3 regions of the Aerococcus viridans genome follow, and region 1 is predicted to be linked to each of the others. Evidence: riboswitches for the same ligand, from Rfam matches in the RefSeq annotation. Region 1 holds a riboswitch; each other region holds the start of a gene.
What was found. Region 1 has a riboswitch for thiamine pyrophosphate ahead of AWM76_RS04935 (YkoF family thiamine/hydroxymethylpyrimidine-binding protein). Riboswitches for the same ligand answer to the same signal wherever they lie in the genome.
Positions count from the first base shown of each region.

Region 1 (7,980 bases):
GGCGTCAGTCATTCATGAATTAGGCTATCCTTCTTCAAAAGCTTTATACAAATGGTTTAAGGAATATGAAGAGAATGGTGATCTTTCTAAGACTTCAAAAAGAAAACGTTGGAATGTCAACACATTATTGAACAGAAAATATAAAGTGTAAAAGATAATTAAGTTCACGTTCTTTTTGCCTCTCTCAACCGAATGGCGGAAGCCTTTCGTTCAATCGATCGGCTAATTAATGTAACAGTCTGTGTCCACGACTACAAGGGCAAGACCACCCTTTCCGTCCTGGCCTCATACTGTTTTGACTCAGTGGCCGACCGATAGACGAATGACTTATCTCTTCCATTTTCAGACTGTTCTTCTTCCCAAGTTTTACGATAGTCTATGGGAGATTCGTAGTTTAGTGCGCCATGCGGACGGAAATTATTCCACCAATGGACGTAGTCCATAAGTTGGACCTGCAGTTCATAGAGTGTATCGAATCGATTGTCGTAGACAAATTCAAACTTAAACGATTTATATGTCGATTCCGCTACGGCATTGTCATACGGATTTCCTTTTCTACTTAACGAGCGTTCAATGTCAAAGGTATCCAATAATTCATCGATCGTATGGTTATCAAATTCTTTTCCTCGATCGGTATGAAAAGTGTTCACCATATGTAGATCGCCCTTAACTGTCGCCAGGGCCTGCATGACTAAGTCAGCGGTCTTATGCGGTCCAGCGGAATAACCAATGATTTCACGATTAAATAAATCAAGGATAAAACATACATAAAACCACTTAGTAGCTACTTTGACGTAAGTCAAATCCGTGACGATCACTTTCATCGGCTCTTCTTGTGAGAACTCACGGTTCAGGATGTTTTCGATTCTAGCTTGATTAACACCGGTTCTCTGGGGTTTGTAAGACGGCCGGTTATATTTTGAGACGAGATGGAATTTTTTCATTATACGACCGATACGACGGCGAGAGACAGTAAAACCTCTCTTTTCAAGTACAGGTTTCAATTTCCGCGTGCCGAACGCATTATTACTTCTTGCGAATTCTTCAATGATTGCTTGTTCGAGTTCTGATTCACTTTCTTTCTTTTTGGCTTCATAATAATAAGATCCTCTGTTAATTTTGAGGGCACGGCACATCGCTGATATAGAATACTTATGTTTGTTTGCTTTGATTACTTCGACCTTCGCCCGAATATCAGCGCCGCTTGCTTTAAAATATCATTTTCCATTTCCAATTGAGCATTTCGCTTCTTTAAAGCTCTCAGTTCTTTTTGTTCAGGGGTCAGATTGTCCTGAGCTTTGAAAGAACCCGAGTCAGTATTCTCGCGGACCCAGCGGTCGAAAGTGGAAGGGGTTAGTTCATATTCTGAAATGATTTCATTTCTTGGTTTTCCTGCTTTGTGTAGGTCTACGATTTGATGTTTAAATTCATCTGAGTAACTGCGTCTCTTTCTGCGCGTTGACATGATAGATTCCTCCAGTGTGTTTCTTTTAGTATACACACCTTATCTTTTCTGTCCAACTCAGTGTAACCTATCCAAATTAAAGGAGAGATTTGAAAAGGGCGGCAAGATGTTTGAGCAGAAAAAGGAAGGTTAGGTAGTCAGCCCTTGCGTCTTTGAATGGGTTAGATTTTAAAAATGGGTGGTAGGGTGCTGGATAATTTTTGAATAGGTTGGTCTTGAGTAAGGGGAGATAGAAAGTAAAACAAGGGGAAGGGTTAGGGGGTAGCGAGTGAATGTTTTTTTGCTGACATTGCATGGAACAGACGAGGCCTATAGTCAGATCTTCCAGCCGCTCTTGAAGTGGCAGCTTCCACTCAAGTGGTATGTTGCCAGCCTCTTTCTTGTGCTTTTGCTGGCATTTCCCTCTATCCGTCAAGACGGGGGCCTAGCCCAAGCATTGAGCTCTCGACCAATAGGAGGAGCTGGCTGCTTTCCTTTGCCACCTACGTCGTTGCGGCTATCCCGGTGGAGGAAGTAGCCAGGCGGGGGTTCGCGCTCCTGCACCTGCAGAAGCGCTATAGCGCCTTTGTCGCGAGCATGATCATCGGTGTCCTCTGGGCAGTCTGGCATGCTCCGCTCCTGTTTAATTTGGACAATGTCATGTCCACGTATCCGCTGCTGCCTTGGTTTGTCGACGCGATGATGGACTCAGTTATTTATGTTTGGCTCTACAATTCCATAAAGGGGAGCGTCTTTCTCTTGGTTCTTTACCATGCCTTGTCTAATACTTTGGGAGGTTTCGCGGGCTGGTCCACTGCTACTGCGAGCATCGTAATCGCCGCCCTCCTGCTCCTTATCTACAAACCGGCCACCATCTCGGCGAATAGCCGAAAGTATAGCCTTTCGGATTAGAAAAACTACTATAAAAGCAATAACTTGATATTCTTCAATTTTTTTCCTCCTTCTTTTCTTATGATAGAACCATCAATTGATGATTAAAAAAAGAAAGAGGAATTGAATATGAGAAAGAACATAATGATGACAACAGGAGCCGTCTTGGCAGCCACAGGGGCACTGTTCCTAAATCCCCTGACGGCCAGCGCCCACTGCGAAACGATGGACGGACCAGTGATTGGCGATGCGCAAAAGCGCTCGCGGAGGAAAACTCTAGCTACATCGCGAAATGGGTATTGCCTGAACGGGAAGAAGACATTGAGGGTATCTTTGCTCAGGTGATGGAAGTGAGAGATGATAGCCCTGAGGCTCAGAAATTAGCCGATCAGTATCTCTTCGAGAATCTGGTCCGTATCCATTCAGAAATTTTTATCTAGCAGCCACCGAGGGTTCCAACTGGCCGAAGGCAAGCTGGAAGAAATGTTGCATGCCATGGCTATTGGCTAAAGAATGTTCTGCAGTCAGGAAGTCCATTTACACAGAATTATTGACACTCCCCTCGTTTTTCAATTCTAAAATAATAAAAAATGTTTAGTTTGCTATCGATTTTCTTTTCTAGTATACTGAATTAACAAAATTAAATAGTTATTTAATCCGGAGAGCCTTTTAAAGGAGGCTGAGAGTGCTAGAAGCAGATTCGTGAACCTGATCAACTTTATTGTTGCGTAGGAAGATTGTAATTTTTACTATACTCTTTTTCTGGATTATTAACTGGAAAAGGAGTTTTTATTTTGTCAAAAAAAGAATATGTCTCGTATGGTAGTTGTGCAGTAGGCGTTCCTGGTTCAAAAGAAGGAATTGCCGGAATTAGATTCAACTTAGCACCAATGTCTGATGACTTTGTGGATATTATCCTATCTTCACTTGAAAATGTAGATACTTCAATGGTGTGGAGTGAAACTGATCCCACTTCAACGGTTTATCGTGGTAGAGAATCGGCTGTATTTGACAGCGTTCGAGCAGTATTTTCTCAAGCATATCATGATGATGTACATATGAGTATTCATATGACTATCTCGAAAGGTTGCCCAGGAGATCACGATGCAGACTACACGCTTGATTATGATGATAAGCGTATAAATAACCGCAACAGCCGCGAAATATCATTCCCCGTTGTTGGTAAGTTTTCGCTGTATCCAATGGGCTCTGATAACTATATGTCACTTATTGAAGAGGTTGTTAACAATGGGATTGACCGAGGTGTTTTTGCTGGAAGTGGACATTACACGACTTACTTACAAGGTGATGTACATGATGTCTTTGATTATTTAGAATATGTTGCAGAAAGGGCTGGCAAAGATGTTAGTCATTATATCATAGAAGCTTCTTTACTCTGTAACTTACCGGAAGGTGAATCATTATGAATAAAGAACCACTGAAATTAAGAGACTTTATTTTTATCGGATTAATCTCTGTCGCATTTGGAATTGTTTATTTAATTGCATTATATTTAGGAGCTGCTTTAACAACTGCCCTTACTCCAGTAGGTATTGGTATTTTAGGATATGAACCTTTTTATGGTATTTGGTTTATGGCACCTGTTGTTGCTCTTTATGTTCTTAGACGGCCAAGCGTTGGTATTATTACTGAAATATTTGCCGCTGTCATAGAAGTTGTTTTAGGAAATGTTTTTGGTCCAATTGTTATAGTAAGTGCCTTTATCCAAGGTTTAGGTGTTGAATTGCCTTATATGTTTACGAAGTATCGTCGCTATAACATGAGAAATTCAATGGTAGGTGCCGTTTTGGCTACAATTTTCAGTTTTATCTGGACTGCATTCAGAAACGATTATGCTTCACTTGAAATTTCTATTGTTATAGCTATCTTTGTTATTCGTTTAATAAGTTCACTTATTTTTACTGGATTTATTGCACATAAACTTTGTATTGCTTTAGACAACACTGGACTATTGAAATCTTATGGTGTCAGTCATGAAAAAGATAAATAATCACGGACTTGTTGTTGAACAATTAGAATTCTATCTAGAAAATAGCGTACAATTTTCAAATATGAGTTTTTCAATCAATCCTGGAGAAATTGTGCTCCTAGCGGGTGCAAGTGGATCAGGAAAAAGCACACTAGCAGGTGTTCTAACAGGATACTATCCTGAAAATGGCGGGACATTAAATTCCGGCACAATTTCTGTTTCGGGACAAGACATCTTATCTATGGACAATCAGGAATCTATGGAGTATATATCTGCATCATTTCAGAATGCCCGACTAGCATTTGCTATGGAAAATCTCTATCAAGAATTAATTTTTTGCTTAGAGAACAAAGGTTTTGATCCTTCATTAATGGATGAAATGGTTAAAGAACACGCAAAGAAAACAGGAGTTACCGAATTGCTTGAACGTTCTTTTGATGCCATGTCTGGCGGAGAATTACAGCGAGCAAACTTTTCATGTTTGGAAATCATTGATCCACTCGTCTATATATTAGATGAACCATTTTCTAACTTGGATGATCAAAAAGCAAACGAACTTCAAGAAACAATTTTAGAACTAAAAAAACAAAATAAAATCATTCTAGTCATCGATCACCGTCTTGATAGGTGGCAATTCGTTGACCGAATGATGGTATTAAGTCGAGTGGGGCAACTTCTAGACACAAATATCTCACTTGATCCACTTTCTACTAACGATCAATCCCTACTTGAACAAGAAGGGTTATTATTAGAACTAGAAAGACCTCTGCAACGAGCAGAAGTATCAAATAACTTGGAGCCTATTTTTCAAATCGAAAATATTACGATTAAACTAGGAGAATATAAAACAAAGTGGCTGAAAAAAATGTGGCATCCTTACCGCATTTTATTAAAAAACTGCAACATGAAGATTTACCCAGGAGAATTAATTGCATTACAAGGAAAAAGTGGATCCGGTAAATCAACTATTTTTCAGACGATTCTGGGGGAATATCCTTTTGACGGGACTATGCATATGAAAGATTTAAAGTTTGATTCTAAGAATAGGAAAGATTGGCTTTCTCAAATTGGAGTTGTTTTTCAAGATCCTTCTCTTCAATTTTTAACAACTTCATGTTTTGAAGAATTGAAGATTGGAGTGCAAGCTGTTTATCCTGAAAAGAATGAAGAAGAAACTACAAAATTAATCACTAATCTCTTGAAGCGACATAACTTAGAAGATCAAGCTTCTACTTCACCATGGCTTTTAAGTCAGGGTCAACAACGTCGATTAGCAGTACTTTGTATGTTAATTAAAGGACAGAGACTGCTACTAGTTGATGAACCAACCTACGGTCAAGATAAACAAAATGCACTCGAAATTATGAATAATTTAAATGAACTCAGGCAAAATGGAACATCCATCATCTTCACCAGTCACGATCAGGAATTAGTAAAGCACTATGCTGATCGTGGTTATTTACTAGAAAACCAAGAGTTAATTGAGGTGTCCTATGATTGATCGCATTAACCCATTTATAAAACTAGTAACTGTTTTAGTCACCAGTTTACTCTTAATGTTCTCACCAGACTGGCGCCTCAATACTTTTATAATTGTGATTGTTCTCTTACTTCTATTTACTAGTAAAAGAGTTAAATTGAGGAAAGCATTAAAAATCATTCTTCCAGCTCTTATCTTATCATGTGCTTTCTTCATTACTGGATGGCAGTTTAGTCATACTGGCGGTACTGACATTAGTCTATCTGCGCAATCAACACGTTTTGTTATGGAAGATGCTACATTTTTAAATGGGCTACAATTAGGGACACGTATCTTTTCTTTCGCAGTACTCGGTTTATTAACAGCATTGACTATCTATCCAAATGAGTTAATTGCTAGTATGGTTCAGCAAGGAAAGTTATCGAATAGTCTATCTTATGGTGTTTTGGCATCTGTTTATCTAATCCCTTCAATGAGGAAAAATTATTCACAAGCAAAACTAACTTATCAAGTTAGACAAATTAAATTGGGGAAATTTGATTATAGACCCATGATCGGACTCCTCATTCGGTCTATACGTTGGGCTGATGCATTGGCAATGGCAATGCATGCAAAAGGTTTTTCTGAAGAACGGACCCATTACATTCAAACTAAAGTGAAGTGGTATGATGTTGTTTTTCTCATTACGCTTCCCCTCATGACGTTAATCGGATTGGTATATCTCAGACTCCTCTAATTTAATTAAAAAATATTTTTACATTAGAAACGTATTTCGGTTGTACAATATTTGACGTTAGGGAATAAAAATGGTTCTATGTCAAACATACTAAGATTAGTAGTGTAATATACACGACGGTGGATTTACACTACTATTTTTTTATCGACGAATTTACAATTGGTTCTGTTGCAAAGTTTTAAATAAAGAATAAAATCCCTTACGGTATCTATGATTTAAGCTGGGATTCCCAATAATACCTTGATTTCAGTACAGACCGAAAACCCGAAGAGAGTGCCTTCTTTTCGGGTTTTCTTATATAATCCTCGAATGGCCTCCATGCCTTTAATCGTGGTAGAGGCAGTGCGTAAACTTCGATAGAATTTATTGCGTCTCTTTACTGGACGATGGTCTTGTTCAATCAAATTATTCAGGTATTTAATGGTACGATGTTCTGTCCCTTGATAAAAGCCGTATTCTTTTAGTTTCTTAAAGGCACTTGTAATAGAGGGGGCTTTATCTGTGACTACAACCTTCGGTTCATCAAACTGCTTCACTAACCGCTTAAGAAAAGCATAGGCTGCTTGTGTGTCCCGTTTTTTACGTAACCAAATATCCAAGGTTAAACCATCTGCATCGATGGCTCGATACAAATAATGCCATTTTCCTTTAATTTTGATGTACGTTTCATCCATTTTCCATGAATAAAAGGATTTTTTATTTTTCTTTTTCCAAATTTGATAGAGTAGTTTGCCATATTCTTGCACCCAACGATAAATCGTCGTATGAGAAACGTTAATGCCACGATCATATAAGATTTCTTGAACTTCACGATAGCTAAGGTTATAACGAAGATAGTAGCCCACGGCTACAATAATCACATCCTGCTGAAATTGCTTTCCTTTAAAATGATTCATCGTCATTCCTCCTGCTATCTTTTTCTATTATGCTACCTTATTTGATAGTAGATTTAAAACCTTGCAACAGAACCAAAATGAATAATGGAAAAGAGTATATAAAAAACCAGGCAATCTAATGATTACCTGGCAGATATTACTCATCAGTCCTATTTGACGAAGAGCCTATTAATAAATACTAAATAACGTATTCGCGATATTTGAAATTATTTACCAACACTATTTGTAAAAGAACCATTTTCCTAAGCGCTTTTTTTATACCTCAGCAGTATATTACCGCTCGAATAAAATTATGGAGGTGAGGGGATTTGAACCCCTGTCCAGACACTCCGATTATATAACTTTTACCACTATAGTTTATTCTCGAATTTGCGCACTAATGGTGAATAAACAAACCAATTAGATTGCTAGTCTGATTAATCTCTTTTCCTTGCTCCAGACGGAAGCTTAGAACGTAACCTACTATAATAGGACTCGGAACCAGCGCATAGGTGACGCCGGGCGAATCTTAGCTAGCTGTTATTAGGCAGCGAAAGCTAAAGT
Region 1 covers NZ_CP014164.1:1,022,597-1,030,576, forward strand. Annotated here, with positions in the region: gene AWM76_RS04910 (helix-turn-helix domain-containing protein) at 1-151, shown strand, start outside; one part of gene AWM76_RS10380 (IS3 family transposase) at 252-1,180, opposite strand; one part of gene AWM76_RS10380 (IS3 family transposase) at 1,180-1,465, opposite strand; gene AWM76_RS11215 (CPBP family intramembrane glutamic endopeptidase) at 1,823-2,356, shown strand; gene AWM76_RS11220 (DUF6448 family protein) at 2,551-2,775, shown strand; TPP riboswitch at 2,984-3,087, shown strand; gene AWM76_RS04935 (YkoF family thiamine/hydroxymethylpyrimidine-binding protein) at 3,130-3,762, shown strand; gene AWM76_RS04940 (ECF transporter S component) at 3,759-4,346, shown strand; gene AWM76_RS04945 (ABC transporter ATP-binding protein) at 4,330-5,826, shown strand; gene AWM76_RS04950 (energy-coupling factor transporter transmembrane component T family protein) at 5,819-6,541, shown strand; gene AWM76_RS04955 (IS6-like element IS1216 family transposase) at 6,757-7,437, opposite strand; RNA gene ssrA (transfer-messenger RNA) at 7,728-7,980, opposite strand, start outside.

Region 2 (7,980 bases), 540 kb from region 1:
TGCGGCAGTTAACTGACTTTGGCTATCATTTAACTGTTTCTTTACTTGGCTTAATTTAGCTTTACCATCTTGTAGTTGGTGCCACTTTTCGTCCAATGTAGCTTGCCCATTAGCTAATTGCGCTTTAGCAGCATCTAATTGTGCTTGACTATCATCAATTGTAGCATGGGCATTCGCAATTTGATTAGCACCATCATTAATTTGTGCAGTGGCGTCAGCTACTTTAGTGTCTAATTGATTTTGTGCATCTTCAATTTCAGCTTGCCCATCAATTAATTGTTGTTTGGCATCATCTAGTTGTGCTTGTCCATCTGCCAATTTCTTCTTGGCATCATCAATTTGTTTTTGGCCATCATCAATTTCCGATTGATAATCATTTTTAATTGTTTCAAGACGATTTTCTGGTTGGTTTGCTAAGGCAGTATCTAAATCATCTTTGTGGACTTGAAGTCTTTCAGTGTAAGTGTCTGAGTAAGGATCGACATCAATTAAATCATCGAATCGTAGTCGAGCTAGCATGTAGACATCTGAATCAAACGCAGATTCAGGTACAATCGCGTAACCCTTTAAGGCGCCAGTTCCGGCTGTAGAAGCACCTCGGTTTAGATTGGATAAAATTTCACCAGAATAAATAAAACCAACAATTTCATAGGTGTCTTCTTTTAGAACGGTATCACCAGAGGCATCTGCCTGTTCTGACAGGTAAATTTTATCACCTATTTGATATTGATCATCAAAGCTTGCATCTATCGCTATTTCATTACTTGCTTTAGGTAATTGACCTTCCACTAATTCATAATCAGAGATATCTTCTCCCATTGAGAATACGCGAATAGCCGTATGGCTATCGTCAATAGTGACATCTTTTAAATAGCCATATTCAATATCTGCCAAGCCCGAGGTTTTATCTAAGATCTCAACATCATCATCATCAATCCCCATTGAACCAATTACAGTAATATCTGAAACGTTTAACTCGTCAAAATAATGTTTACCAGTTGCTCGCATATTTGGTCCAGTGACTTTTAAACCAATTAAGGCAAAAGAACCTATCAACATTAACCCCATGATAGAGAAAAATCTACCCTTTGATTTAATGATTGATTTTCGAATATCCTTCCATAACATTTTCTTTTTCATGTTTATTTGTCACCTACCATTCGATATCTGAGATATTTTCAGGTGCATCGTTTACTTCAATGGATTCCACTGTAGCGTTACGCATGTGAATAACTCTATCAGCAATAGGTGCAATGGCTGCATTATGTGTCACAATAACTACAGTGGCACCGTTCTTGCGACTCATATCTTGTAAAATTTGTAAGACTTGTTTACCTGTTTCAAAGTCTAAAGCACCTGTTGGCTCATCACATAGTAAGATTTTTGGTTTTTTAGCAACCGCTCTAGCGATCGAAACGCGTTGTTGCTCACCACCGGATAATTGTGCAGGGAAGTTATTGATACGCTCACCTAAACCTACACCCTCTAATACCTCGATAGGATCACTCGCATCTTTAACTATTTCAGAAGCCAACTCTACATTCTCCTTAGAAGTCAAGTTAGGCACTAAATTATAAAATTGAAATACGAAACCGACATCCTCTCGGCGGTATTTAGTTAATTGCTTTTTGTTGTAAGAAGAGATGTCATTGCCATCAATGATGACCTGACCTTCATCATTTGTGTCCATTCCACCAAGAATATTTAACATTGTAGACTTTCCGGCACCGGATGACCCTAAAATAATGGCTAATTCACCTTTTTCAATTGAAAAATTCACATCATTATTCGCAGTGATGACATTCTCACCCATTTTATAATGTTTAGAACTATTAATAACCTCTATGTAACTCATTTTCATTTCCTTCCTTATAAATATAAAATGATTGTCCAAGTAAATGGACAACGTGTTGATTTATTTACTTGAAGAGTATATAATGATTGTGCAAGAGATTCAATAAACAAAATACAAAAAAGTGTTGATTTTATAACGAAAATTGTCAATTAATTTATTCAAAGAAAGTAGGATAATCAATGAGCCGGAAGATGGAAACAAAAGAAAGAATAAAAGCAGCCTTTATTGATTTAGTACATGAAAAGGGATTTGAAGCGATGACAGTGAGTGATATTGCCAGAAGATGTGCCATCAATCGTGGAACCTTTTATCTGCATTATGTAGACAAGTATGACTTAATGAATAAGTTAGAAGAAGAAGTGATGTTTGACCTAGAGGCGATTATTTTAAAGGATTCGGGTCAAAAAGAAGACGAAGAATCTTTAGAATTGATTCCTTATGATGAAATTTTAGAAGCCTTAGTTTATGTTAAAGGTGAGTTTGACTTTGTAAAAGCGATTGCCAGCCCAGGTGGGGATCCCAATTTCATGCAAACCTTAAAGTCTATTATTGGACAACTGATTGATATAAAGGTGAAGCAGTCTAATCGAGTTAAGTTTGAGAAACTAGACGTTCCTGAAGACTATGCGATTGAAATCTTACTATCATCAATTGTGGGGATTATGACTTTGTGGATCAAAAAAGATGGAAAAGAGTCACCGGAAGAAATTGCGCATATGATTACCAAAGCAAAACTATTGTCGCCATATGAATTGTTGTTATAGATAGATATTTGGAAAAATGGGCGGCCATTTATTGGTTAAATTGTTTGGAAGAAAAAAGTATCAAAAATAAAGTCAGTGAACCATAATAAATGTTCTCACTGACTCTATAGTCGTAATTAATGGATATGTTGACTAAAGAAATTAAGTTGATCAAGGTTACATTTTCTAGCAATAGATGATTTTTGATCGATGTGAAATACATGATTTAGTTCAGAACCATCAGGGTTTCGATAGATTTTAAAGTAGACTTCATTCCCTTTAGAAATTAAAAATTGGCCAAACTGGATACCACTTTCTTTCAAGAAATCATGGCTTGAAGTCATGACAAAAGCGGGCGGAAAATTTGAGGTGATATATTGTTCAACGGGTAACTGAGCTTTCAATTGATCAGACATTTTTCTATCAAGGTAATAAGGGAAATCATCAGCTGAACCGATATTATTGCCGATGTAATAGGCACCACAACTTAGACCAACAGCGTTAAAGGGGTGGCCATTTATGGACACCTAGTTATTTCATGGCAACAGTAGGCAGTATGTCTAAAGAAACGGTCAAAAAGTATATAGAAAATCGATTAACGGAATACAATGACGGTCGCCCTAGAACTTGATTCATCCATGTAATGAATTACACGGTTTTCTCAAGGGGCGACTTTAAATAAAAATGTTATAGATCTAACACAACCACCAACGACTTAGTGCATACTAGCTTGTTGGTGGTTTTTATTTTGCCATAACCAATAAAAATAAGCCGTGATTCCCGGGGTAGTGGGTTTCACGGCTTTTAGGGGTAGGTATTTTAATCTAGTTGATCACTTTGTTTGGATCAAAGTCGGTGTGTGTATTGGCTGTTTGCGTAGCCTGTTTTTCGTTGTAGTTATCTAATAAGGACATGGCAATCGTCGTCAAGACACCAATTACAGCTGCATCATCCACAAATCCCAAAGGACCGAAGATATCTGGTAAGACATCAGCTGGGAAGACGGTATAAGCGAGTGCTAATCCAGTAATCGCCTTGATGTAGGTAGGTGTTTCCTTATTAAATAAGGCTTTGGCGAACTTGCTCAAGGTCATTTTTGATGTTTGTTTCATTGCGCACATCATCCTTTCTCCTGTCTATATATTAATGGGAAAAAGGGGTAGATGTATCCGTCCTAAGACCTAATTTAGGCACTTAACTTCGTTAAATCTAGGAACATAATTTGCATGTCTACATAACGACCGTCTTTCACTTGGAAACCGCCTGGAATCGTACCCACAATTTCAAAGCCAAATTTCTCGTAAGTATGGATAGCAGCCTTGTTTTCGGCCACAACCGCATTAAACTGAATTCCTCTAAAACCGCGTGCTTTAGCCGTTTCAATGGATTTTGCTACCAAGTCATTGATTAAACCTTGACCCCGGAAGGCTTTATTCACTGCGTAAGTCCCGTTGGCTACGTGACTTGCCCGACCTTCATTATTTGCTTTAATTAGGTAGTAGCCAGCAATCTGATCATCTACCAACAAGACGTTAACTTGGTCATAAGCAGCCAGTTTCTTCTCAAAGGCGGCGCTTGAATAGAGGTCTAAACCAGGGAAGGCGACACCGTCCACCAAAATATCGTTCCATATTTCTCTAAGAACTTCCGTGTCGACTTGTGTGTAATTTTTAAAAGTTTCCATACTTTTAGGCCTCCTATGAATTTGTATCGCATTCCCTTATTATACCCATACCAATCATATGCTTACAATAGTCCGTAAAAAATAGCATTCTTTAGAAAGACGATATGCCATCTATGGTTATGGTAGGTAAAGCATAAGACCGAAGGCTTAACTTTTTTAACTATTGTTCAAAAGTACCTCAAATTGAAAGGGTTGACATTCCTTTAAAAGATTGTTTGAATAGAGTTAATTCATAGAGACATTTGGGGTGCTGTGACAGCTGAGAATATACCCATGGAACCTGATACAGTTAATACTGGCGAAGGAAAATGTAGTAAATATTGTCAAAAATATGATTCATTTGGCTTTTTGCCTTGCTATCATTCATTTGGACGACTATTTCCCCCTTTTGTCGAATACTGACAGGAAAGGGGGCTTTTTTGTTTTCCAAAAGATAACTAGATAATTGAACACCGATGATATTTCACCATAATGATTTAAAAGATGCGATATTGAAAGGATTTAAAAGATGACAATCGATTTATATACATTAAAAGCTTTACCAACTTACGATAACCCCTTCCCATTAGCTAAAAGTCCGCTAATCCAGTGCTTGACCAATACTGTGACGGTGGAATCAGTGGCCAACGCCTTACTATATGTGGGGGCGGCACCAGTCATGGCAGACCAGGCGGATGAGATGGAAGTTTTCTTCAACCAAAACGACGGGGCCTTGATCAATATTGGGAGTTTATCGCCTGAAAAAATCCGCAACATTTTATTGGCTGCTAGAACAGCTGACGAAACAGACACGCCTTTCGTGCTGGATTTAGTAGGGGTTTCAGCCAGTCCCTTGCGTAACGACTTAGCCCAAGAAATCAGTGCATCCACACCCGATGTCATCAAGGGAAACTTATCTGAAATGCGGACCTTCTGTGGTTTAGGATCAACAGGACGAGGCGTTGATGCAGGGGCCGATGATCAAAGCGAGGCAGCCTTAGTAGAACTAGGCCAAGCCATGCAAGAATGGGTGTCAGACCATGCCGGCACAACGCTACTAGCAACGGGACCAGTAGACGTGGTCGCTGACGCATCAGGCATTTACTACTTGAAAAATGGCGTAGACAATCTTGGTCGCTTTACTGGGACAGGAGACATTGTCGGTGCCTTGACCACAGCCTTATTAGGAGCAGGTCAACCCGTCCTAGACGCGGTGATTTTAGCAGTATCTTACTTCAATTTATGTGGTGAAAAAGCAGACGCAACAACAAGAGGCCTAGCCGATTTTAGACAAGCAACATTGAATAACCTATCCCTATTGTTACAAGACGATGAATGGTTAACAGGTATCAAGGGAGGCCAACTATAATGGATTACAGTTTATACCTAGTCACAGCGGGTTTTGATTACCAAGAAGACGCCTTTTTACAAGTGGTTGAAGACGCGGTCAAGGCGGGGGTTACTTTGGTTCAATTCCGGGACAAAACGGCAACCAGCCGCGATGCTTACGCCTTAGCCCAAAAATTGAAAGCCATCACTGACCGATATGATGTGCCTTTGATCATCAACGACCGAGTGGACTTAGCGCTAGCGGTGGACGCAGCGGGTGTCCATATTGGCGACGACGAATTGCCGGTTGACGTGGTTCGGAAACTCATCGGGCCAGACAAAATTTTAGGGGTCTCAACCAAAACCTTAGCGCGGGCAGAAGAAGCCTACCAACAAGGGGCGGACTATTTGGGTGTCGGGGCCATCTTCCCAACAACCACTAAGGATTCTAGCCTAGTGACAGTAGAAACTTTACAGACGATCACCAGCCAAGTAGCCATCCCTGTTGTCGCAATTGGCGGCATCCACCTGGACAATATCAAAACATTATCCGGAAGTGGGATTGCGGGCATTTCGGTGGTTTCTGAAATTATGTTGGCAGATTCGGTGACACAACGCGTAAGGGACTTAAAAGCTGAAGTAGCAGATATGTTGGAGGTGGACTAAATGGTAAATTCAACACCACAAGTAGTGACAATCGCTGGGTCTGACTCAGGTGGGGGTGCAGGCATTCAAGCCGACTTGAAAACTTTCCAAGCTCGCAAAGCCTTTGGTATGTCGATTGTGGTCGCCTTGACTGCCCAAAACACCCTAGGCGTCCAATCGGCCTTACCGGTACCCTTGGACTTTATCGATGCACAATTTGCCTCATTGAAAGCGGACTTCAAAATCGGCGCTGTCAAAACAGGCATGTTATTTAACGGGGCTTATGTAGAGAATGTGGTTAAAAATCTGAAAGAGGTAGACTTTGGACCTTTAATCGTTGACCCAGTCATGGTGGCTAAGGGTGGTCATCAATTGTTGGACCAAGACGCCGTAGACGCCATTCGAAATAAATTACTCCCTCTTGCGACCTTAGTCACACCAAATATTCCAGAAGCAGAAATCATCGCTGACATGACCATCGAATCAGAAGCGGATATGTTGGCGGCGGGACTGAAGATACAAAGATACGGGGCTAAAAACGTGATTGTCAAAGGGGGCCATTCAAAAGCAGAACGGGCCAGAGACTTAGTTCTCTTTGAAAACGGGGAACAATTATGGCTGTCTAGTCCACGGGTCAATACAGAAAACACCCATGGGACTGGGGATACCTTGTCAGCCGCAATCGCAGCCGAATTGGCTAAAGGAACTGACTTGAAGGACGCCATCATTATCGGTAAGCAATTTATCCAGGGTGCCATCGCAGACGGAATCGACGTCGGCCATGGACACGGACCAACCAACCACTGGGCAGACTTGTCAGAGGATGTAGTCGTTGAAAGTGAATAAAAAATAAGAAAAAGGACCTAGACTAGGGACGAAAATGCAAACGCACCGTTCAAATCTGGGTCCTTATTTATTTAAAGTCACCCCTTACTAAATGTGATTTTTATCCTGATTTTAGGGCTCCTTTTCTTCCCAGGGTAGCTTTTTCTCACTTTTTTATCATTATCCTTTAATTAAGTGTTGCAATCTTGACCTTTTTAGTATAAATTAAAAATATATTAGAAAACGAAAGAGGCATCTCATTATGTTAAGTACAACACAAAATAATAAGCATATTGTCATTATTATTATTGATTCTAGGACTTAGGGAATTCGGCAGCAGCCAATTTCATATGTCCTATTTGTGTTGAAACACTAGATGGGACGTAAGCTTCCCATTTAGGGAGGCTTTTTTTATTGGTATAAGCAAATTTTTAGTCTACTTGATAAAGGTTTGTATTGTTGGTATTTATTGGTTGGGTTTGTTTTAGGAGGAAAATATGAATTTGAAGAAATTTGGTTTAACATTATTATCTGCAGCTACTTTAGCTGCTTGTGGTTCAGTTACACAAACAGCTAACAGCTCTTCTTCTGCGGGATCAGAAGATTCTGATGCGATTAACATCGGTGGGGACTTTGGTTTAACTGGATCAGCATCTGCTTACGGTTCTTACATCAATGATGGCGCTACACTTGCTTTTAAGGAAATTAATGAAGCCGGTGGTATTGACGGTAAAGAAATCAATTATGTAGTGACGGATAATAAGTCAAATGTTCAAGAGTCTGCCAATGAAGCTACTCGTCTGTTAGCAGAAGAAAACTTGTCCGTATTACTAGCGTCAGATATCGCAGCGTCAACAGAAGCAGCGATTCAACCAGCTGAAAACGCACAAGTTCCAATGATTATTCCTTCAGCAACCGTT
Region 2 covers NZ_CP014164.1:479,194-487,173, forward strand. Annotated here, with positions in the region: gene AWM76_RS02290 (FtsX-like permease family protein) at 1-1,140, opposite strand, end outside; gene AWM76_RS02295 (ABC transporter ATP-binding protein) at 1,154-1,855, opposite strand; gene AWM76_RS02300 (TetR/AcrR family transcriptional regulator) at 2,035-2,619, shown strand; gene AWM76_RS02305 (hypothetical protein) at 2,736-3,125, opposite strand; partial or broken gene AWM76_RS10340 (transposase) at 3,107-3,229, shown strand; gene AWM76_RS02310 (YkvA family protein) at 3,423-3,710, opposite strand; gene AWM76_RS02315 (GNAT family N-acetyltransferase) at 3,785-4,282, opposite strand; TPP riboswitch at 4,516-4,606, shown strand; gene thiM (hydroxyethylthiazole kinase) at 4,791-5,630, shown strand; gene thiE (thiamine phosphate synthase) at 5,630-6,256, shown strand; gene thiD (bifunctional hydroxymethylpyrimidine kinase/phosphomethylpyrimidine kinase) at 6,257-7,081, shown strand; gene AWM76_RS02335 (ABC transporter substrate-binding protein) at 7,558-7,980, shown strand, end outside.
Region 2: another riboswitch for thiamine pyrophosphate. It lies ahead of thiM (hydroxyethylthiazole kinase); the one in region 1 lies ahead of AWM76_RS04935 (YkoF family thiamine/hydroxymethylpyrimidine-binding protein).

Region 3 (7,980 bases), 620 kb from region 1:
GTATTCTTAAACCCACGCGTTGTCAGCCATTCTGTTGAAGGTGTTTGTCTTCGTGAAGGTGAAGGTTGTTTATCTGTTGACCGCGACGTACCAGGTTATGTCCCTCGTCACGCCCGCATCACAGTTACTTATAACGATATTGACGGTAACGAATATAAGAAACGTTTCTCTGGCTACCCAGCCATCGTATTGCAACATGAAATTGACCATTTAAATGGGATCATGTTCTACGACCACATCAGTGAAGAAACACCATTCGCCCTTGACGAGCATACCCACTTGTTGGGCGACGAATAATTTAAGATTAATTACTTATATATGACGAATTTACAATTTAAGTGCAACAACAATAATAAAATAAAAAAAGATCCATAGTTTTCCTATAAAATAGATGTACTAACCAACTATTAGAAGGAGAAAGCTATGAATCCATACACACATCTTACCATGAACGAGCGAGAAACAATATTCCTAATGTATGAACAAGGCGAAACTATCGGGCATATATCCGAGACCCTGGACCGTTCTAAATCGACTATCTCAAGAGAATTACATCGTAATTCAAACAAGGATGGCAGTTATTCACCGTCAACTGCTCATGGAGAGTATAAACGTAGAAAACAACTATGTGGCAGGCATCGCACGCTAGATAAAGACTCTATTTTCCAGTTGGTCAAACGACTATTTCTCAACGAACAATGGTCTCCAGAACAAATTTCTGGTCGTTTGAACCTTGAAAATGCCAAAAATAAAATCAGTTATAATACTATCTATCGTGCAATTTATCGTGGCGACTTCGATGAGCCTGGTTTATCAACCGGTAATCGAGGCGCTATCCGTAAATTAAGACACAGAGGTAAAACACGCCATTCTAAAAATCACGTAGAGAGAAGAGGAAAGATCCCTATCTCCAATACGATTCATGAACGACCTGATAGCGCTAATGAACGAACTGAGATTGGTCATTGGGAAGCAGATACAGTTGCAGGTCAAACTGGTAAAGCGTGCTTAGTAACGCTAGTTGATAGAAAATCTAGGTTATTACTAATCGGTAAATCTGAGAAGAAAGCTTCTAAGCCGGTAGTTGACCAAATGATTAAATTACTACAAGGTATTGATTCTGATTTTTGTAAAACCATTACACCTGACCGTGGTAAAGAATTCAGTCAACACGCCCGATTGACTGAGGAATTAAATAATACGCAAATTTATTTTCCAGATCCTCATGCCCCTTGGCAAAGAGGATCTAATGAGAATACAAATGGACTCCTTAGAGAGTACTCACCGAAAGGTGTTGATTTGACAGATGCAACTGATGAAGAGATACAAGGTTGGGCAACGAAATTAAATACACGTCCCAAAAAATGTTTGAATTGGAAAACACCTTATGAAATCTTTTATAAAACTGTGTTGCACTTAATTTGACAATTTAAGATATAAAAAAATGATGCTGGATTTCAATTCCGGCATCATTTTTTTGAGCTATTTGAGTTCGTCTTGTATACGGGCTAACAATTCAACTGCTACACCGATTTTACTTTGTCTTTCTAAAGGTCGTTCACTATCTTTAGTGATTAAAGTCACTTGGTTGTCATCTGTATTGAAGCCAATTGTTTGGTCTGAAACGTCATTAGCGACAATCATGTCGACTCCTTTTTTCAATAATTTGTTGCGGCCATATTCAATCACCTTTTGAGTTTCAGCTGCAAAACCCACTGTATAATGGCCTTCTTTAGGCAAACTAGCTAAAATATCAGGATTTTCGGCCAATTGAATGGTCAACCCATCCTGATTAGATAGCTGGTCTTTTTTCATTTTTTGATCAGCTGGATGGGCAGATCGGTAGTCAGATACAGCGGCAGACATGATTACAATATCCTTGTCTGTGACATGTTTGTGCATGGTGTCATACAATTCTTGAGCTGATTCGACGGTGACCACTTCTATGCCGGGTAGAACAGGCAGATTTTTAGCGTGGTCAGTGCGGACTAGAGTCACTTGTCCGCCAGCAAGGGCGGCGGCATTGGCGATAGCCAAACCCATTTTGCCAGAAGAACGGTTGGTCAAGAACCGGACGGGGTCTAATTTCTCGGTAGTCCCGCCGGCTGATACCAGTAGATTATGCCCGGTTAAATCAAGAGTTTGCCCCTGCTTATCGATGGCAATAGAGACTAATAAGGCTTGGAATACGGCTTCTGGGGCTGGCATCCGGCCTTTACCCTCGTAACCTTCTGCCAGGAATCCGGTATCTGGTTCTACCACAATATGGCCGTCTAAACGGAGTTGGCTGACGTTACGTTGAGTAGCCTGGTTAGTCCACATTTTCTCGTTCATAGCGGGTACAAATAAGAGTGGCGATTTCAAGGCCAACATCATGGACAATGCTTCGTTATCCGCAATGCCATTGGCAAATTTCCCAATTGTATTGGCGGTTGCTGGCATAACGATGGCGTAGTCAGTCCAATCGGCTAAAGCGATATGGGCCACGGTATCCGGGTTGTGGACACCTTCAACTAATGGTGGATATTTGGTTAGGACTTCAAAGGTATACGGTGTGACAAATTGCTTTGCGGACGGTGTCAAGGCAACGCGCACATTAGCCCCTGCTTTAATGAGGGTACGGACAAAATCTGGGATTTTATACGCTGCGATGCCACCCGTGACAACGACTGTTAAATTTAATCCTTTAAGCATGGTCTCCTACACTTTCCAATTGACTTATTCTCTAGTTAAAATACCCACAACTGTTGCCTTCATATCCGCTACAGTCGACACACGGTTGTGGCGTACTTCAGCAGTTTGGATTTCTTTGATGGCATTTGGATAATCGCGGTTTCCTGCAGATTGAATGTTGGCTACCAATTCATCGTCAGTCGCATGTTCAACATCTTGTCCAATAGCTGTCAAAACAGCTTGCGGGAACTTGTATGGGCTAGCTGTTGACACAACAACGCTCGGTCCACTTAGGACATCTTTGGCTTTCAATTTTTGTAGACTCGCTGATGCAACACCAGTATGCGGATCCATTAAATAGTCGTATTCTTGGTATACGCGGTCAATTTCAGCTTTAGTTTGGTCCTCGTCGGCAAATTCGCCAAGGAAGGATGCAAATTTCTCGCTCACGTCAGCTGGGAATTCGTACCGCCCTTTTTCATCTAAGTCATTCATCAAGGCTGACAACTGAGCCACGTCATCTCCTAGGGCGTGGAATAACATCCGTTCGAAGTTGCTTGAAACCAAAATATCCATAGACGGTGAAATAGTTAACTTGAACTCACGGTTTTTGTCGTAAACACCTGTGTTGAAGAAGTCGTATAAGACAGTATTATCGTTAGAAGCACAAACCAATTTACCAACTGGTAGACCTAATTTTTGTGCATAGTAACCAGCTAAGATGTCCCCGAAGTTTCCTGTTGGGACCACAAAGTTGACCGGACTGCCCGCTTCAATTTCTTCATGTTTCACTAATTGGGCATATGCGTAGAAGTAGTACACCACTTGCGGAATTAAGCGCCCGATATTCATTGAGTTAGCTGATGAGAATTGGATGTTTTCTGCCGCTAAATCAGCGCGTAAAGCTTCATCGTTAAATAAGCGTTTCACTTCTGTTTGCGCATCATCAAAGTTCCCTTCAATCGCCACCACAAAGGTATTGTCCCCTTTTTGGGTTACCATTTGTTTTTCTTGAATAGTAGAAACGCCACCTTGCGGATAGAAAACAATGATCTTTGTACCTGGTACATCTGCAAATCCAGCCATTGCTGCCTTACCAGTGTCGCCTGAAGTAGCTGTCAAAATAGCAATCTCTTTGTCGTTGGCATTCATTTCTGCTGATTTTTTCATTAAATGCGGTAAGATTTGTAGCGCTAGGTCTTTAAAGGCAATCGTTGGACCGTGGAATAATTCTAAATAGTAGTCATCCCCAACTTTTGCTAATGGCGCAATTACATCCGTATCGAATTTTTCATCGTAAGCACCATCAATACAAGCTTTTAAATCTGCTTCTGAAAAGTCATCAAAAAAGATAGACATAACAAAATAAGCCAATTCTTGGTAGGTCATCTCTTTTAATTCAGACCAATCAAGGTCAATACTAGGCCATTCTGTTGGGACGTAAAGCCCGCCATCAGTTGCTAGTCCTTGAACAATGGCTTGTGAAGCTGTCACGATATTATCCTGGTTACGTGTACTTTTAAATTGCATCTTAATCCTCCTAAGCGACTCCTATTACCTTGTTGATCATTTTATCTATGTCAGTCACTCTTTATATTTGTTTTATTTTACCATAGAAGGCACATTTATAGCAGTGTAGGCTACTTTTTCTCATAATTCTCTATTAGAAAATCCATATGAATTATTGCATGTTTATAGCTTAAAATAGATTTTATTACTCATATGTGTTAACATTAATTGTGTTCCTAAATTTTTAAATTGTAGGAAACGTAAATACAAACGTATATACTCAGGAGGTATTCGAATGAAATTTACAGCTCAAAAACGTGATGGTGCTGGTACTTCAGCAGCTAAACAATTACGTAAAGAAGACTTAGTTCCGGGCGTTGTGTACGCTAGTGACTTAGATCCAATTAACATCTCATTGTCAGTTTCTGATGTAGAACAAATTCGTCGTGAATTAGGTCTTAACTCAGTATTTGATTTAGAGTTAGACGGTAAAACACATACAGTTTACGTACGTGAAATTTCACAATCAGCGTTGAAACCAACTATCTACAACATTTCTTTACAAGCGATTAAAAAAGGTCAAAAACTTGAAATGCCATTATCTATCGTTATTGTTAACGAAGATGCTTTAGCAGATAAAGAAGGTGTAGCTTCTACTACAACACTTGAAATTAACGTTGTTGCTGACCCAGCAACTGCGCCAGATTCAGTTGAAGTAGACGTTACAGGCTTAGCTATTGGTGACTCAGTAACTGCTGGTGACTTAAAACTTGCTAGCGATATTGAATTAGTAACAGATGCTGAAGAGGTTGTTGTAGCTATTTCTGCGCCAGTTGAAGAGCCAGAAGCAGTTGACCCAGATGCAGAGGTTGCAGAACCAGAATTAATCGATGAAAAAGAAGGCAAAATTGTAGAAGATACTGAAAACTAATATTTTTTCAATTCCTTTCATTACATAAGAACCGGAGTGATTTATTTCACTCTGGTTTTTTGTTTTCTTTAAAAATTAGAAAACCTTTGGCTTTTATTTTAACAAATAACTACATGCATCAAAAAACAGGGCATGATTGCTACGTCACTGCCCTGTTTTGCTCGCGGGTATTTATTTTTCAACTAGGATAATTTTCTTATTAGTTTTGATTAGTAGATAAGAGATGGCATAGCATGCGCCCCATGTCGCAAGTCCCGACATGCCGTTCATGATAGCTGAGTACACCCATGGGCTCATTCCTTCTGGTGCGTATTGCCCCCAAAAGGCTACACCGGCTAGAAAATGAACAAAGTATTCTGCAAATATGGCGATGAAAGTAGCCAATCCAACATATAGGAAAAGATTTTTTTCATGATTGTTCTTTGCTGCTTCTTGGATTTGTAGGGCAAAAATACCCGCTAATCCAGCTAAGGCAAAGGCAAATATATATTCTATAATACCTTGTACTGGTGTTAAAATACTGGCAAATCCAGAAATAAATTTAATCAGTCCTAACAAGAATCCTGACAGTAAACCAGCACGAATCCCTCTTCTAAACGCTACAATATAAATAATGGCTAGTGATATTTGTACTCCAAAACTTGGGCCAATGTCAATCGGTATCATCGATACTATAAAAGCAATTACTGCTGCAATAGCGGCCTCGATATTTTCATTTAACTTAACTGATCTCATTTCTTCTTCTCCATTCTTTTGTAGGCACAATGCAAGCTATTTTGAAATATCAACAAAGTTAATAAAAAAATCGCATCTATCACAATTGTGACAAACACGACCTCTCAATGTATTCAACGATTTAACGCATTAAATCATTCACCAACAAATGGCTATTGAACACTTCCTTACGCCAGTATAAACCGGATCAAGTTATGAGGGTCTGTTTTTAAACATCTCAGCAAAAGCTCCCCTAGTGCATACAAGTATATTATTTCTTTTAGTATATGCTTTTCTTGCACCTTTAGCAAGTGGTAACCCAAACATTTTATTTAAAGTCGCCCCTTGAGAAATCCGTGTAATTCATTACATGGATGAATCAAGTTCTAGGGCGACCGTCATTGTATTCCGTTAATTGATTTTCTATATATTCTTTAACAGTTTCTTTAGACATACTACCTACGGTTGCCATGAAATAACTAGGTGTCCATAAATGGCCACCCCATAACATTGCTTTTGTTTCTGGATAAGCTTTAAACCATAGACGTGCAGATTTCCCTTTAAGTGTTTTGACGATACTACTTGCGGCATGTTTAGGGTTGAACGAAATCAACATATGGATATGGTCAGGCATAACTTGGAGAGATTGGATGACAATATCGTGTTCATCACAAATATGCGTCAACATATCTTGCATGGCGTTTTGTTTTTCAATGGTTGTAAATATTTCCTTACGATACTTTGTTACCCAAACCAAATGGAAATTAAAATCATAGAAATTTGTCCTTGTTTTCACAATCATATGTAAACACCTATTCAACTAAATTATAGTAATTTTTATCGCTATAAACAAGTGTCATACGTATGGTATAATATATCTATAAACGCAAGGGGGTGAAAACATGTATCAAGGAATTGAGTGTAAAATCTATCCTAACGAAAAACAGCGTCAGTTAATTCATATGACCTTTGGTCATACCCGATTCATCTGGAACGAAATGTTGGCCATGTTGAATGCGCGGTACGAAAACAATCCTGACCTTCAAATGCTATCTTATAATGCGTTATCCTCTCTTATTCCACAAATGAAGAAGGAATATCCCTGGTTGCGTGAAGTTGATAGCGTAGCTGTTCAATGTAGTGTTAAACGCTTATCCGAAACTTTTGTTCGTTTTTTAAAGATTATTCAAAATACCCAAAATTCAAATCAAAGAAGAACACCAGACAGTCGTATTTAAGTACCATACGTGGCAACAACATTCGTTTTAATGATAATCAGCGGTATATCAAATTACCCAAATTAGGTTGGATAAAATGTAAGTCAAGTGTGCTTCATATTGAGAATGAACGCATAAAATCTGTCACCGTTAAATATACACCTAGTGGCGACTACTATATCTCCATTTTGGTCACAAGCGATAATCAAGCAATGCCCAAAACAGGAAATGTAGTCGGTGTCGATTTAGGTGTAAGTGATTTAGCTATTACGTCTGATGGTCAAAAATATCAAAGTCAGCGACTACATTTGTCTTATAAGAAGCAATTACATTATTGGGAAAAGCGAATGGCCCGTAGACGTTTACAAGCCAAAAAGAACGGTGTGGATTTAGTGGATGCGAAAAACTACCAGCAAGCCAAACGCCAAGTGGCCCGTATTCATCAACGTATCAAAAACATCCGCAAGGATTACATTCATAAAATCACAACCGATATGGTTAAAAGTTATGACGTTATCGTTCTAGAGGATTTAAAGACGACTAATATGATGAAAAATCATCAATTAGCCCGTTCAATCGCTGGCCAATCCTGGCGGATGTTTAGAACAATCCTAGAGGCAAAGTGCGAAATGTACGATAAGACATTTGTGGCTATTAATCCGTACAAGACAACCCAAAAATGTTCTAATTGCGGGTATGATAGCGGTAAAAAAGCGTTAAATATACGTCATTGGACTTGTATGAAGTGTAATATGCATCACGATAGAGATATCAACGCAGCTAAAAATATATTAAATATTGGCCTGGAACAGGCCTTAGTTAAATAGCTTAGACCGCTGTTTTGCTTTGAAATAAGTGGAACAAGTCATGAGTGTTCCTAGAAACACGCCATTTTAATGGCGTTGTAGTTCATAATCGTTCTGACTTAAGGTATAA
Region 3 covers NZ_CP014164.1:1,644,852-1,652,831, forward strand. Annotated here, with positions in the region: gene def (peptide deformylase) at 1-297, shown strand, start outside; gene AWM76_RS07785 (IS30 family transposase) at 424-1,425, shown strand; gene coaBC (bifunctional phosphopantothenoylcysteine decarboxylase/phosphopantothenate--cysteine ligase CoaBC) at 1,483-2,694, opposite strand; gene thrC (threonine synthase) at 2,719-4,203, opposite strand; gene AWM76_RS07800 (50S ribosomal protein L25) at 4,478-5,113, shown strand; gene thiT (energy-coupled thiamine transporter ThiT) at 5,285-5,848, opposite strand; TPP riboswitch at 5,996-6,092, opposite strand; gene tnpA (IS200/IS605 family transposase) at 6,207-6,629, opposite strand; gene AWM76_RS11010 (helix-turn-helix domain-containing protein) at 6,730-7,065, shown strand; gene AWM76_RS07815 (transposase) at 6,981-7,871, shown strand.
Region 3: another riboswitch for thiamine pyrophosphate. It lies ahead of thiT (energy-coupled thiamine transporter ThiT); the one in region 1 lies ahead of AWM76_RS04935 (YkoF family thiamine/hydroxymethylpyrimidine-binding protein).